Regions from separate parts of the Rhizobium sp. 11_C7_N12_5 genome, predicted to be linked through region 2. Evidence: predicted binding sites of a transcription regulator. Region 2 holds the regulator's gene; the other holds the start of a gene.
The links. The regulator PhoB, encoded in region 2, activates phosphate uptake and scavenging genes when phosphate is short. The targets are predictions, from matches to a motif close to TGTCATNNANCTGTCAT.

Region 1 (7,735 bases), on a different contig from region 2:
GGACCATACTATCCGCTGCCGCGTGAGGTGCAGTTCAATGGCCAGTCGATTGCCGCCGTCGTGGCCGAGAGCCGTGAACAGGCAACGGAAGCAGCCGGGCTTGTGCGGGTCACCTACGAGGAAAGCAAATACGTCGCCAACCTCAACGACCCGAATGCCGGCGAGGGCAAGCTCATGGACGCGCTCTCCTCCGCCTGGGGCGATGCCAAGGCGGCGCTTGCCGCATCGCCGGTCCGGATCGAGGCCGAATATTCCACGCCGCGCGAATATCACGTCGCGATGGAGCCGCACGGCCTGACGGCGAAATGGGATGGCGAGCAGCTGACCATCTGGGAGCCGAGCCAATGGTCGCACGGCATGGCGCGCATGTATTCCGAATGGTTCGACATGCCCTATGAAAATGTGCGGATCATCTCGCCCTTCATCGGCGGCGGCTTCGGATCGAAGGGGCAGCCGCTTGCCTATGGCGCTGTCGCGGTCGCGGCTGCAAGAAAGCTCGGCCGGCCGGTGAAGCTCGCGGTCACGCGTCCGCAGAATTTCACCAGCTATGGCGGCCGTGCTGGGACGAAACAGCAGATCGCACTTGGCGCCACCGAAGATGGTATCCTGCAGGCGATCGTTCATCGCGGCGCCAGCGAGACGTCCGTCTACGCGGACTGGCCGGAGCAGACGGGGGCGGCAACCTCGATCCTCTACAAGGTCGAGAATTTCTCCTCGCAGCATCGCATCGTGCCGGTCAACAGCGTGACGCCAGGCGCCCTGCGCGGGCCGGGCAAGAATCCGAGTGCCTACGGCATCGAATGCGCGATCGAGGAGCTTGCCTACAAGCTCGGTATGGACCCGCTTGAACTCCGGCTGAAGAACTATGCCGACCACGACTACCAGTCCGGCAAGCCGTGGTCGACTCGGCAGCTGCGCGAGGCATTGACCAAAGGAGCTGAGGCCTTCGGCTGGTCGCGGCGCAGCCATGCGCCACGGTCCATGCGCGACGGCAAGACCCTGATCGGCTGGGGTATCGGCTGCGGAACCTTCCCCGTCATTCGGGCACCGAGCGAGGCGATGATCCGCATTCTTTCCAGCGGCAAGGTCGAGGTCATCAGCGGCGCCATCGATATGGGGCAGGGGACCTATACGATCCTTGCCCAGAGTGCGGCTGAAGTCTTCGGCATTCCGGTGGATCAGGTCGAAGTCCATCTCGGCGATTCACGGCTGCCGGGTTCGGCAATTGCCGGTGGCTCGATGCTGGCCGGCTCGATCATGGGGGCCGTCCATAAGGCCGCAGTTGCCGCGCGCGATGAGCTTATCGGCCTTGCGCTCAGCGATGCCAATTCGCCGTTCCGCGATACGGGGGCGAATACGCTGAACTTCGTCGAAGGTCGCATCGCCGCGCCGCGCGGCGAAGCCCCTTCACTCACGCTGGCGGAACTGATGTTCGCGCTCAAGCGCGAGGAGATCGAGGTTCGTCGCAATACCTTGCCTGAAGGCGCGAGCGCCCAGGAGCAGGTGCAGGCCTGGACGACCATGGCCAAGGTGCAGGGACCGACGATGGGCGATTATTCCATGCACAGCTGGTGCGCCCATTTTGCCGAGGTGCGGGTCGACGAGGATTTCGGCACGGTGCGGGTGTCCCGCATGGTATCGGCCTTCGATTGCGGCCGGCTCTACAATCCGCGGCTGGTCGAGAGCCAGTGGCGGGGCGGCATCATCATGGGCATCGGTCAGGCACTCCTCGAGGAAGGATTGGTCGACATGCGCAACGGGCGAACCGTCAACAACAATGTGGGCGATTACCTCGTGCCGACGAATTCGGACATACCGGATCTGCAGGTGATCTCGGTCGGTGTACCTGACCACAATGCCTCGGCGCTCGGCGGCAAGGGTGTGGGCGAAGTCGGCATTGTCGGCGTCGCGCCTGCCATCGCCAATGCGGTGTTCCATGCGACCGGCAAGCGGATCCGCGACCTGCCCATTACGCTGGAAAAACTTCTCTAGCGGCGGGTTGATATAGGGCGGCAAGGGCGGAGCCTGGGCTCCGCCCGCTATACGGTATGATCACCGGATACCCTCAATATCTGCTCCTCAATGCCGAAATGCTTTTTCAGCCCTGTCCATCCCATAGGCGTGACCTCGACGGCGCGGGACGACTTTGCGCGTCGTATCCACCCCTTGGTGCAAAGAAGATCGGTGAATCGAACGCCGAGCGGGCCGGCGAGATGGTATTGCCGCTCCGTCCAGTCGAGGCATTGCCGGGCGAGACCGCGTCGGCCCGGCTTGACCGCCGCGACCTCGAGGCCAACGCATGCAAACCATTCCGCGCCGGCTTGCGTTACCTCGAATTGTTTATCGGATGCCGCAACGAGAAAGCCTCGCTCTTGCAGCCCGCAGGCGACCGCCACGCCGACGCGGCCGGCCAGATGGTCGTAGCAGCAGCGCGCAAACTGGAGTTTTTGTGCGTCATGCGTGAGCGCTCTTCGGCGGACAGGTTCCCTCGGTCCTATGGAGGCGAGGTTTTCGAGAACAAGGGCCACATGAGAGCCGGCCAGGCGATAGTAACGGTGACGCCCTTCCGTTTCGACCGTTAGCATGCCGCCCGCCAGCAGTTTGCTCAGATGCGAGCTGGCCGTCTGCGCGGTCACGCCGGCGCAATAGGCGAGCTCACCAGCCGGCCGCGCGCGTCCGTCGAGCAATGCGGTGAGCATGACGGCGCGAGCGGAATCAGCAATCAGAAAGGCTGCGGCGGCAATATTCGGCTGTTGGTTCATCATCATGGCTCCTGAGGTCAGCTGCCATCTTAGCAGGAAAGATGTTCGCACGCTTCGACACGGGTCGAAGCATCGAGTTGGGTCGGCATCATAGGTTGCGGTGTTAGATCACGACTCTGAACACCACAGCATCTTCTCGAATTGAGGTCCGGCAATGACCAGAACTGTTATCGCTCACTTAACCGACGCTCACCTCGGCCAGAAACTGACGATGGGAGCCGAAATGGCCGGCACCAAAATGCGCTATCTCGACGAGCCTCGAGAGCATGAGGACCATCTTCGGCTAGTTCTCGACGATATCGCCGGCAAGGGCATCTCTGATGTCGTATTTGGTGGCGATATCGGGACGCAGGAATCGGTTGGGGGTTTTTTCGAGATTCTGGGCGGCTATGATTTCAAAGTGTCCATCATCCTCGGCAACCACGATACCTATCCCAACGTCGTGCAACATTGTCGCATGGACGATGGTGCCGTCGAAGGAAAGATGTGCTTTTCACACAATAACGGACATCTGAAACGCATCTTTCTTGATTCGTCCGATAACGTGCTGGGCGACGATCAGCGCGCCTGGCTTGCCCGTGAACTCGATGGCGTAAGCAAGGCAGCGCTCTTTGTGCATCATCCGGTCCTTGCGATCGATACGCCCCTGGAGCAGGCTGGCGTCGCCTTGCGTGACCGGGATGAGGTTAAGACGCTGCTTCTTTCCCGCACCGATTGCGAGCTATCGGTATTTTGCGGTCATTACCACATGATAGACGAGGTCCGCCAAGCGAATATCAGCCAGTTCGCCACGCCGGCTGTTTCCTACCAAATCATTAGGCATTCCGACCCGCTTCGGGTGGATACCGACGCGTTCGGCTATCGGATCGTGGAAATCGATGACGCCCGGATCAGAACGGAAGTCGTGATGCTCACGAGCGCATAGGCACCAAAACGGTGCCGTCTCAGACTGGGTCTTCGCGATGCAGGTCGTGGATCGCAACGGCGTCGTCGCCGAGGGGCGGCAGCAGCCATTCGGTATGGCGCAGTGTGCGCTTGGTGTCCTCGAGGCCCATGTCCCAATGTTCGCGCATCGAGGTGCCGGAGAATTCATAGTCCTTGGCGTGGCCCTCGTAGTTCTTGTGCTGATAGATCAGGTGGACGATGTTGACGACGCCGGCATCGGAATAGTCGATGATCAACTCTTCCTCTTCCGGGGTCAGCTGGTCCTTCGGGACGCGCTTCAGAGCGCCGAGCAGCTTCATCTTCAGCCCGTGGATACGCTTGAAATTGTCGGTGTTCTGCCGGGTGCGGCTTGAATACATGATGTCCTTGTGGCGCGACAGCACGTCCGGCATGCTGCGCGGCAACACGCCGCGGGCGCTGAACAGATCGACCTGGAATACCAGCGAGCTGCGATCCTCGTCCTGGTCGAGCAGATATTGCAGCGGAGTATTGGAGACGATGCCGCCGTCCCAATAATATTCACCTTCTATGCGGACGGCCGGCAAGGCGGGCGGCAGCGCGCCGCTCGCCATGATGTGTTCCGGTTCGATGCGCAGATTGTCGGTGTCGAAATAGACGAAGTTGCCCGTCCTGACATTGACCGCGCCGACGCTGAAGCGCTTCTTGCCGTCGTTCAGCACGTCGAAATCGATCAGCATCTCCAGCGTTTTCTTCAGGTCGGCGGAATCATAGAAGCTGGTAGCGCCCTCTGCGCCCGGCAGTTCGAGCCATGGATTGGGGAAGCGCGGCTTGAAGAAGCCGGGCTGCCCCATCGTCATGGTCATCCATGAGCTGGTGCGGTTGCGGATGTCGCGGAAGACGTCGCCTTCCGGCGTGTAGGCCCAGATCTTGCGGCCGGAAATGATCTGCCAGAACTGTTCGAGGCGCTGCAGGCGGTGGCGCGGCTCGTTGCCGGCGATGATGGCCGCGTTGACGGCGCCGATGGACACGCCGGAAAGCCATGTTGGCTCGCATCCCGCCTCCGCCAGAGCCTGATAGACGCCAGCCTGATAGGCACCGAGCGCGCCGCCGCCCTGAAATACCAGGGCGACACGATCATATTGCGCGGCAATTTCCGGGATTGTCGGCACTGCGGCTTTGGCGTTTCGTTCGAGCACGGTGCATCTCCAGCAAAGGGAAAGATAAGGCTCTGTTACCTGCGCTCGGCGAGATAGTCGTGAACGACTTCGCCGAGCCCGAGCGTCAGATCCGCGGTGAAATGGACGGCCGAGACCACTTCCAGAACCGGCAGCCGTGCCACGTCCGCCATCACATGCGGCCTGAGATCGAGGGCGGCGGGCGAAGTCCAGGCTTCCTTGATGGTGATATCGGTCAGGTAGTAGCGCACGAGCTCGCAGATGCGCGGCGTGGCGTCGACATGCGGCACGATCTTGATCAGGAAATTGGGCTCGGACAGAGCGGCAAGCAACGGTGCCTGCTCTACCGGCTTGTGCTTGTAGCCCATCGTTCCCGTCGCGCACAGCACGCTGCCGTAATGCAGCGTGCCGACGATGACCTCGCCTTCGTTGACGATCTTTGGATTGGCGAGTTTCTTCGGGAAGCCCCAGATCTCGCGGCCGCCGGTGATCGGCGCATCGTCGTCCAGATACATGGAATGGACGTAGCCGCCAGCCTGGCCCCGATATCTGACCGGGATGACCTGCCCGGTCTCCGTATAGTCGCCGAAGCCGGTGGAGTCGGGCATGCGGATGAATTCGTATTTCACCAGCGGCTCGTCGATTTCGAGCGGCTCCGGCACCACGGCCTGCAGTGCCTCGCGAGTGGTGCGATAGGTTATGATGATGTATTCGCGATTGAAAAACCGATAGGGTCCGGGAGGATAGGAAGGATTGGTCAGCGGCATCGCATAGGCATGCTTCAGAATGTCTTCGACCTTCATCGCATTTTTCCACAGTTGGAGAAAACCGCCGGGCGCAGCGGCGAAAACTTGCATGGTTGCATGACAGTGAAATGTCAGTTGCCGGATAGTTGCCGCCGACTGGCCGTCGGATCTGTTATCAAAGCGACATATGACACTGGCAGTGTGCGCTCATCTCGGCGTTTTCCATTTACTCAACCATGTCATAGAGATTGCGGGAGTTGCATTATGGGTTCGTTGACTTCGAAGAATGCGCTGGTCACTGGTTCGACGAGCGGCATCGGGCTTGCGATTGCGCGCGCCTTTGCCGCCGAAGGTGCGAACGTTACGATCAACGGTCTCGGCGATGCCGACGCGATCGAGAGGGAACGCGCAGCGATCGAAGCCGATTTCGGCGTGAAGTGCCGCTATTCCGGCGCCAACATGATGAACGGCGAGGAAGTGACCTCAATGGTGCGCGATGCCGAGGAAGCCTTTGGCAGCCTCGATGTTCTCGTCAACAATGCCGGCGTCCAGTTTGTCGCCCCGATCGAGGAATTCCCGGATGACAAATGGGAAGCGATCATCCGCATCAATCTTCTGGCCGCCTTCTATGCGATCAAGGCCGCCATTCCCGGCATGAAGGCCCGCAAGTGGGGCCGCATCATCAACACGTCCTCGGCGCATGCGCTGGTCGCCTCGCCTTTCAAGTCGGCCTATGTCTCGGCCAAGCACGGGATCACCGGCCTGACCAAGACGATCGCCTTGGAAGCTGCGCAGGATGGCGTCACCGTCAATGCGATCGCGCCGGGTTACGTCTGGACGCCGCTGGTCGAAAAGCAGATCCCAGAGACGATGAAGGCACGCAACATGACGGAAGAGCAGGTCAAGCACGACGTGCTGCTCGCCGCCCAACCGACGAAGGAATTCGTCACCGTGGATGAAATTGCCGCTGTCGCCGTATTTCTGTGCAGCGACGCCGCCAAGCAGATCACCGGCACGACGCTTTCCGTCGATGGCGGCTGGACTGCCGAGTAATACCGCGACTTGAGTGAGCGCGAGCGCGCTGGCTCCTTCCGGTCGAATATTTCAACATCAATAGGAAAACAGAGCAGGAAGCGCGCAATGACCGAAGAGACCCAGGATCGGCTCAACCGCATCAAGGACGAGATTGTCGATAGCTTCGACGAAGAACTGGAGATGCAGCTCGAGGAAGATCGCCTGGACGAGCTGGTTGCCGAGGGGATGGGTGACGAGACCGGCCCCTCGCTCGACCGCAGGATCTATTTCCGCGAGCTCTTTCGCCTCCAGCACGAACTCGTGCGCCTGCAGGACTGGGTGCAATACAAGAAGCTGAAGGTTGTCGTGCTGTTCGAGGGCCGCGATTCCGCCGGCAAGGGCGGCGCCATCAAGCGGGTCACGCAGCGCCTCAATCCGCGCGTCTGCCGCGTGGTCGCGCTGCCGGCGCCGTCGGAGCGCGAGCGTCATCAATGGTATTTCCAGCGCTACACGGCCCATCTGCCGACCGCCGGCGAAATGGTGCTGTTCGACCGCAGCTGGTATAACCGCGCCGGCGTCGAGCGCGTCATGGGTTTCTGCACATCGGAGGAGCTCGAAGAATTTTTCCGCTCTGTTCCCGATTTCGAGCGCATGCTGGTGCGCTCTGGCATCATCCTCATCAAATACTGGTTCTCGATCACCGACGAGGAGCAGGAATTCCGTTTCGGCATGCGCATTCAGGATCCGCTGAAACAATGGAAACTGTCGCCGATGGACCTCCAGAGCCGCGTGCACTGGGAGGAATATACCAAGGCCAAGGAAGAGATGCTGGAACGTACTCACATTCCGGAAGCGCCGTGGTGGGTCGTGCACGCCGTCGACAAGAAGAAGGCGCGCCTCAACTGCATCGCGCATCTCCTCACCCAGATCCCCTATGAAAATGTGCCGAAGCCGGAAATCATCCTGCCCGAGCGCATGCGCAATGCCGACTATCATCGCACGCCGGTGCCGCTGGAAATGTACGTGCCGGAGATCTATTGATACGATGAAGCGATGACGGTCCCGTTTCGGCGGGTCCGCCATCGAAGCCCGCTGTGTGGTAAGCGAGACCGATCTCTGTCGGTCGTCTTCC
Region 2 (7,735 bases):
CAGATGATAGCCGAAATCCCCTCGCCGGGAAATCGCAGAGAAGCGCTTCTCGGGGAACACAAGACCGGTTTGGGAATTATATGATCTAGAGATTTGGATTGAGGCGTGGCGGACATGACAATCGAGTCTCAAGTCAACCTGCAATTTCCGTAAGCGTTTCCGCCCATGGAGGGTATTCGGGCAGCAGTATGCGGGATAACAGTGAAAGAGAAGCGGCCTGTGATACTTTTGGCTGCGGCCTATTAACCTTCGATATTAGCCGTAATAGCTAAAAACCGGGATGCTCCGGCCGATCACACGGGTTTTCACCGATCCGTTCCTTGACGGAATAGGTTGCTTGTAGGATACCGCTAGAGATCCTGCATTTTGCGGGACGGTGGAAAGCGGATAATATGCCGCAGACTTAAAGATACTGAGGCTTTTCCAGCGTTTGTCCGACGCTTGATGCTCCAGCGCAGTGGTAAGGTATCAGGCATGTATCGCGCCCTAACACGCGACATAGAAGTGGTCGTGGAGCCGTTTTATCTGGAGGAGCAATCCGATCCGGATGACGATCGCTATGTCTGGGGGTATCGCATCGTCATCTCCAACCACTCGAAAGTTTCCGTTCGGCTGGTGACGCGCTATTGGCATATCACCGACATGAACGGAATAGTCGACGAAGTGACCGGCCCCGGCGTCGTCGGCGAACAGCCGCATCTGCGGCCTGGCGACACCTATGAATATTCCTCAGGATGCCCGCTGGACACACCCTCGGGAATGATGTTCGGCCACTACCAGATGGAGACGGATGACGGGGAACTTTTCCATGTCAAGATCCCCGCCTTCTCCCTCGATACGCCCAACCTGATGCGCACGCTGAACTGAGCCCGATCAGGTCACATTTATCTCGGCTGCCTCGAAGCGGTACGTGGTCGAGCAGAATTCGCAGGTGACGGCGATTTCGCCGTTCTCCTGGCTGGCCTCGATCTCCTCGGCCGAGAACCCCTGCAACACGCCCTTCAGCTTGTCGCGCGAACAGGAACAGCGGTCGAAAACCGCCTTGGGTTCGTAGACGCGCACGCCGCGCTCATGAAAGAGGCGGAACAGCAGGCGCTCGGTGCCGACAAGCGGATCCGTCAATTCATCCGCATCGATGGTCTCCACCAGGCTGCGTGCTTCCGCCCAGGCATCGTCCTCGACATGATCACGCATGCCGCTATCGCCATCGCCGCCATGGAGATCCGGCTGGCGCATGCGCTCCGGCGCTTCCGGCAGGAACTGCGCGATCAGGCCGCCCGCCCGCCAGCGATGCCGCGGCTTGCCGTTCTCGTCACGATCGAAAAGTTCTGCGGCGCCCAGGCGAACCCGAGTCGGTATCTGCTCCGACTGGCGGAAATAAGTGCCGGCAATCTCCTCGAGCGAGGCGCCGTCGAGAGCGACGATGCCTTGATAGGGTTGGCTGTAGCGACCCTGATCGATAGTGAAGGCGAGCACGCCCTTGCCGAGCAGCTGTTCCGGCTCGGTTTCACCGGCGGCGATCGCCTTTGCCAGAGCCTCTTCATCGAAACGAGCGTAGGCGCGGACATTTTCCGGCGTCGAGAAATCGGCAACCAGGAGGTCGACGGGACCGTCGCTCTTGGTCTGCACGGTGAACTTGCCCTCGAACTTCAGCGAGGTTCCGAGCAGGACGGTCAGGACGATGGCCTCGGCCAAAAGCCGGGCGACCGGGGTCGGATAGTTGTGCCGGGCAAGAATTGCGTCCAGCAACGAACCAAGCTGCACGGCACGACCGCGCACATCGAGCCCTTCCACCTGGAAGGGAACCACGTGATCGTCACCGGCAAAATCAAACTGACCCAGCGAGGCTGCATTTTCGGCCATTGCTCTACTCCTACTGCGCCCGCGCCCTCAGACGCGGTTTCATATCCTCAGATTGCGCCCAGGCACCAAGCAAGAATCGACTTTTGCGCATGCAGGCGGTTTTCCGCCTCATCGAAAACAACGGATTGCGGACCATCGATCACTTCATCAGTCACTTCCTCCCCGCGATGGGCGGGCAGGCAATGCATGAACAACGCGTCCTTGCCGGCCTGTGCCATCAAAGCCGCGTTGACCTGATAGGGCTGGAAGACGTTGTGACCGCGGGCCCGGTGTTCCTGATTCATGGAAACCCAGGTATCGGTTACCACGCAATCGACACCGGCGACCGCACGGTCGGCATCATGCGAGAGCATGATTTCGGCGCCCTGGTTGCGGGCCCAGTTCAAATAGTGATCCTTGGGCTCGGAACCAAGAGGTACCGCCATGTTCATGCGATAGCCGAACCGCGCAGCGCCTTCGATCAACGAATGCAGCACGTTGTTGCCGTCGCCCGTCCAGGCAATAGTCTTGCCCTTGACCGGGCCGCGATGCTCCTCGAAGGTCATGATGTCGGCCATGATCTGGCAGGGATGCGTATCGTCGGTCAGCGCGTTGATGACCGGAACGGTCGCATGCTCCGCCAGTTCCAACAGGCGCGAATGATCGGTCGTGCGGATCATGATCGCATCGACATAGCGCGACAGCACCTTCGCCGTATCGCCGATCGTCTCGGCGCGGCCGAGCTGCATTTCGGTTCCGGACAGGAAAAGTGTCTCGCCACCGAGCTGGCGCATGCCGACGTCGAAGGAGACGCGGGTCCGGGTGGAAGGCTTCTCGAAGATCATCGCCAGCATCTTGCCGGCAAGCGGCTTATCGGCGGTACCCGCCTTCAACGCCCTTTTTCGCACGATCGCGTCATCGATGATGTGGCGCAGATCGGCGGCCGCTACAGCCGAGAGATCGAGAAAGTGTTTCGGAGAAGCCATGTCCTCACCTGTACTCCAGAAAAAACAATAACGCCCGCATAGGGCAAGAACGCCCCGACTGCGGGCGTCGAACTTAGGCCGATTTCTTGACGCGGGCGGCGCGTACACGCTCGGCCGCACGCTCGATGCGAGCAAGACCTTCGCGCGCTTCCTCGGCGGTCACGACCAGCGGCGGCAGCAGGCGAACGACATTGTTGCCGGCCGGAACACCCAGCAGATGCTCGGCGCGGATCGCCTGCAGCAGATCCGCTTGCGGGATGGCTGCCTTGATGCCGAGCATGAGACCTTCGCCGCGGATGTCCTCGATGATATCCGGGAAGCGATCCTTGAGCGAGGCAAGGCCCTGGCGGAAGACCAGCGCCATATCACGCACATGCTCCAGGAAGCCATCGGCCAGCACGATATCGAGCACCGCATTGCCGACCGCCATGGCAAGCGGATTGCCGCCATAGGTCGACCCGTGCGTGCCGGCCTTCATGCCGGAGGCTGCCTCTGCCGTTGCAAGGCATGCGCCGAGCGGGAAACCACCGCCGATACCCTTGGCCACCGCCATGATATCGGGCTTGATGCCGGCCCATTCATGGGCGAAAAGCTTGCCCGTGCGGCCGACGCCGCACTGTACTTCATCGAGCACCAGGAGCAGACCGTGCTCGTCGCAGATATCGCGGAGACCGCGCAGGAATTCGTTGGTCGCCGGGCGGATACCGCCCTCGCCCTGCACCGGCTCGATCAGGATCGCAGCCGTCGCATCAGTGATTGCGGCACGAACCGCATCAAGATCGCCGAAAGCCACCTGGTCGAAGCCGGGGGCCTTCGGGCCGAAGCCTTCGATATACTTTTCCTGGCCACCGGCAGCGATCGTCGCGATGGTACGACCGTGGAAGGCACCTTCGAAGGTGATGATATGGAACTTCTCGGGATGCCCGTTGGCAAACTGATAGCGCCGCGCCGTCTTGATGGCGCATTCCAGCGCTTCGGCGCCCGAATTGGTAAAGAACACCTTGTCAGCGAATGTGGCTTCCGTCAGCCGCTTCGACAGCTTCTCCTGACCGGGCACTTCGTAGAGGTTGGACAGGTGCCATACCTTGTCAGCCTGCGCCTTCAGCTCGGCCACGAGATGGGGATGCGCATGACCGAGCGAATTGACTGCCACACCGGCCGCGAAATCGAGGTAGCGTTCGCCATTTTCCGTGATCAACCAGACGCCCTCGCCTCGCTCGAACCGCAGCGGAGCGCGCATATAGGTGTCATAAAGCGCCGCTGTCTCGGCCATGGCGTATCTCCTCGATCACAACCCTAAGGACCAATCGCTTCCTTTCCATGAAACGGGTCCGAAAAAATTAAAAATGCCGCCTTGCGGCGGCGTGGGCACTATTGATGTTTTGCACCGCGATGTCAACAAAACTGGCGATTTAGCAGGTGCGAGAGAGCGGCCGAGGCCGAACGGGATGCGTTGGCCGGATCATATTGCATAAATGCCACGCCAGGACAGCAAGTTGGGGAAAACCTCGAAATCGATTCCTCAAGATTCCCGCGACTCTTGTCACGGAGTCAGCCTCACACTAGGTTAAAAACCAATTGCTAGACTGCATGCGGCGGAACTAGTCACCACAATTTTAGAGCGTTTCGCGCCTCGATCCTATGCGGGGCAATGGTGAAGGATTCTGCCATCGGAAACGCGACAGCGGAGACAGGGCATGAATTGGACAGACGAACGCGTCGAGAAGCTTAAAAAGCTATGGTCCGAAGGGTTGAGCGCCAGCCAGATCGCGGCGCAGCTGGGCGGTGTCAGCCGTAACGCCGTCATCGGCAAGGTGCACCGCTTGAGCCTGCCGGGCCGAGCGAAGGCGGGCGGCACGGCGACCGCTGCCCGAACGCCGAAGCGCGGCGCCTCGGCGCCCCGCGCATCGAATTATACATCGCGCGTCGCAACCCGCACGGTTACCCGCCAGCAGGGCGCGACCATGCTCAAGGAAGAGATTGAGGTCGATGCGGTCAACGAGATCCAATATCGTCCGGCTGCCAACGTCGTCGTTCCGATCTCTCGGCGCCTCGTCCTGACCGAGCTGACGGAACGCACCTGCAAATGGCCAGTCGGCGACCCGCTGAAGGACGATTTCCACTTCTGCGGCAACGAGAGCCCGGATGCATCGCCCTATTGCGGCTACCATCAGCGCCTGGCCTACCAGCCGGTGCATGAACGGCGTCGGCCAGCTCAACCGCGCGGCTGAGATGCCCCATAGAGCAATTCCAGGAAAAGTGCGTAGCGGTTTTCCGTCCGGAATTGCGTAAAAACAATAGTATAGAGCGGTCACGCGAGTCGGTGAAACGCGTAACCGCTCCAGAATAAGATAAACGAAACGGGCCGAAAGGCCCGTTTTCTGTTTCCGCCGCTATGTCGATGCCTGAACGGGCGTACCCGCTCAAGCTTCCATGGAGTAACCCGCACCGCGAACGGTGCGGATGACATCCTGCATATTGGAGAAATTGAGCGCCTTGCGCAGGCGGCCGACATGCACGTCGACGGTACGTTCGTCGACATAGATATCGTGTCCCCATACGCCGTCGAGCAGCTGCGAACGCGAGAAGACCCGGCCCGGCGAGGACATCAGGAACTCCAGCAGGCGGAATTCCGTCGGTCCCAGCCGCACTTCGCGGCTCTTGCGGTGAACGCGATGGGTCTCGCGATCCAGCTCGATATCGCCGCAACGCAGTACCGTGGAGAGAACCTCCGGGCGGGCGCGCCGCAGCATCGCCTTGACGCGGGCCATCAGCTCCGGCGTCGAGAACGGCTTGACGACGTAATCGTCCGCGCCGGTGGAAAGACCGCGCACGCGCTCGCTTTCCTCGCCGCGGGCCGTCAGCATGATGATCGGCAGGCGCTCCGTCTCCGGCCGCATACGCAGCCGGCGGCAGAGCTCGATGCCGGATACACCGGGGAGCATCCAGTCAAGGATCAGAAGATCGGGGATGCGCTCCTGGAGACGCAATTCGGCTTCATCGCCTCTGAGGATCGTATCGACCTCGAAGCCCTCAGCCTCGAGATTGTAGCGCAGCAGAACGCTGAGCGCTTCCTCGTCTTCTACAACAGCAACTCTCGGAACCATGCGCCTCTGGTCTCCTTTTCTTCGCTTCCAGATTATTCCGTCACCGCGCCAACGGTGTTGGCGGTATCATCCTTCGGGCGCTCGCCTTCTGGCTGGGCGCCGGTCGCCATGTAATAGATCGTCTCGGCGATGTTGGTGGCATGGTCGCCGATGCGCTCGATGTTCTTGGCGCAGAAGAGAAGATGCGTGCAGGTGGTGATATTGCGCGGATCTTCCATCATGTAGGTCAGCATCTCGCGGAAGAGCGAGGTGTACATCGCGTCGATTTCCTCGTCGCGCTCTCGGATCGACACAGCCTTGTCCGGCGAACGGGTGGCATAGACGTCAAGCACTTCCTTGAGCTGGCTGAGCGCCAGTTCGGAGAGATGCTCGATGCCGCGGGCAAGCCGCCGCGGAACGCCTGTGCCCTGCACGGCGATGACGCGCTTGGCGGTGTTCTTGCCGAGGTCGCCGACACGCTCCAGATCGGAAGCGATGCGGATCGAGCCCATGATCTCGCGCAGGTCGGCGGCCATCGGCTGCCGGCGGGCGATGGTGACGATCGCCTTGTCGCCGACTTCCCGTTCCGCATGATCGAGAATGACGTCGTCGGAAATGACCTTCTGCGCAAGACTGGTATCGCTTTGGACCAGTGCGCGAACGCTGTCGCTGACCATTTGCTCGGCCAGACCGCCCATTTCCGCAATGCGGCGCGTCAGGAACTTCAGGTCTTCGTCATAGGCAGAGAGAATGTGAGTGGAGACCATTTTTCTATCCTCAAGGTGAACTGTGTGAAAGGAGCCGCGCGCACGGCATCATCAACCAAAACGGCCCATGATGTAATCCTGCGTGCGGAAATCGTCGGGATTGGTGAACATTTTATCGGTATCGTTCTCCTCAACCAGATGGCCGAGATGAAACATTGCGGTGCGTTGCGAAACGCGGGCTGCCTGCTGCATGGAATGCGTCACGATGACGATGGTGAAGTTTTCCCGCAGCTCATGGATCAGATCCTCGACCTTTGCGGTTGCGATGGGGTCGAGCGCCGAACATGGCTCGTCCATCAGGATGACCTCTGGACTGACTGCGACCGCGCGAGCGATGCACAGACGCTGCTGTTGGCCGCCGGACAGGCTCGTGCCGGCATCATAGAGCCGATCCTTGACCTCGCCCCAGAGACCGGCTTTCTGCAGGCTGGTCTCGACGATATGCTCGAGATCGGCTTTCGAGCTGTGCAGGCCATGGATGCGTGGTCCGTAGGCGACGTTCTCGTAGATCGACTTCGGAAACGGGTTGGGCTTCTGGAAGACCATGCCGACACGCGCGCGCAGCTCCACGACATCGATGCTGTTGTCATAAACATCCTGATCGTCGAGCGTGATCTTGCCGGTGATGCGGCAGGTCTCGATCGTGTCGTTCATTCGGTTGAGGCAACGCAGGAAAGTGGACTTGCCGCAGCCGGAAGGACCGATCAGTGCCGTGACCGTATTGGCGCGAATGTTCAGGTTGACATCGAAGAGCGCGCGCTTGTCGCCGTAAAAGACCGAGACGTCCTGGCCGATCATCTTGTAGGGGATCGTCATCATCTTCTTGGCTAATGCTCTTTCGCCCGCGGCTTCCGTCATCATGTTCATTTGGTCGCCCTCCCCTACCAGCGCCGTTCGAAGCGGCGCCGCAGCAGGATCGCGCCGATATTCATCGCAACGAGGAAGAAGAGCAGCACGATAATCGCTCCGGAGGTCCTCTCGACGAAGGCCCGCTCCGCTTCGCTCGCCCACATGTAGATCTGCACCGGCAGCGCCGTCGAAGGATCGAGCGGCG

Region 1: a site for PhoB is predicted at 5,707-5,723, ahead of AB8B29_RS19490 (acetoacetate decarboxylase). Genes of this name have one in related genera too.

The regions. Positions count from the first base shown of each region.
Region 1 covers NZ_JBPWPY010000002.1:59,466-67,200, forward strand. Annotated here, with positions in the region: gene AB8B29_RS19470 (xanthine dehydrogenase family protein molybdopterin-binding subunit) at 1-1,992, shown strand, start outside; gene AB8B29_RS19475 (ArsR/SmtB family transcription factor) at 2,040-2,762, opposite strand; gene AB8B29_RS19480 (metallophosphoesterase family protein) at 2,917-3,687, shown strand; gene AB8B29_RS19485 (patatin-like phospholipase family protein) at 3,707-4,864, opposite strand; gene AB8B29_RS19490 (acetoacetate decarboxylase) at 4,900-5,646, opposite strand; gene AB8B29_RS19495 (3-hydroxybutyrate dehydrogenase) at 5,854-6,642, shown strand; gene ppk2 (polyphosphate kinase 2) at 6,730-7,644, shown strand.
Region 2 covers NZ_JBPWPY010000001.1:125,453-133,187, reverse strand. Annotated here, with positions in the region: gene apaG (Co2+/Mg2+ efflux protein ApaG) at 475-867, shown strand; gene AB8B29_RS00670 (Hsp33 family molecular chaperone) at 874-1,863, opposite strand; gene argF (ornithine carbamoyltransferase) at 1,911-2,828, opposite strand; gene AB8B29_RS00660 (aspartate aminotransferase family protein) at 2,902-4,101, opposite strand; gene AB8B29_RS00655 (GcrA family cell cycle regulator) at 4,526-5,059, shown strand; gene phoB (phosphate regulon transcriptional regulator PhoB) at 5,252-5,935, opposite strand; gene phoU (phosphate signaling complex protein PhoU) at 5,968-6,681, opposite strand; gene pstB (phosphate ABC transporter ATP-binding protein PstB) at 6,733-7,548, opposite strand; gene pstA (phosphate ABC transporter permease PstA) at 7,563-7,735, opposite strand, start outside.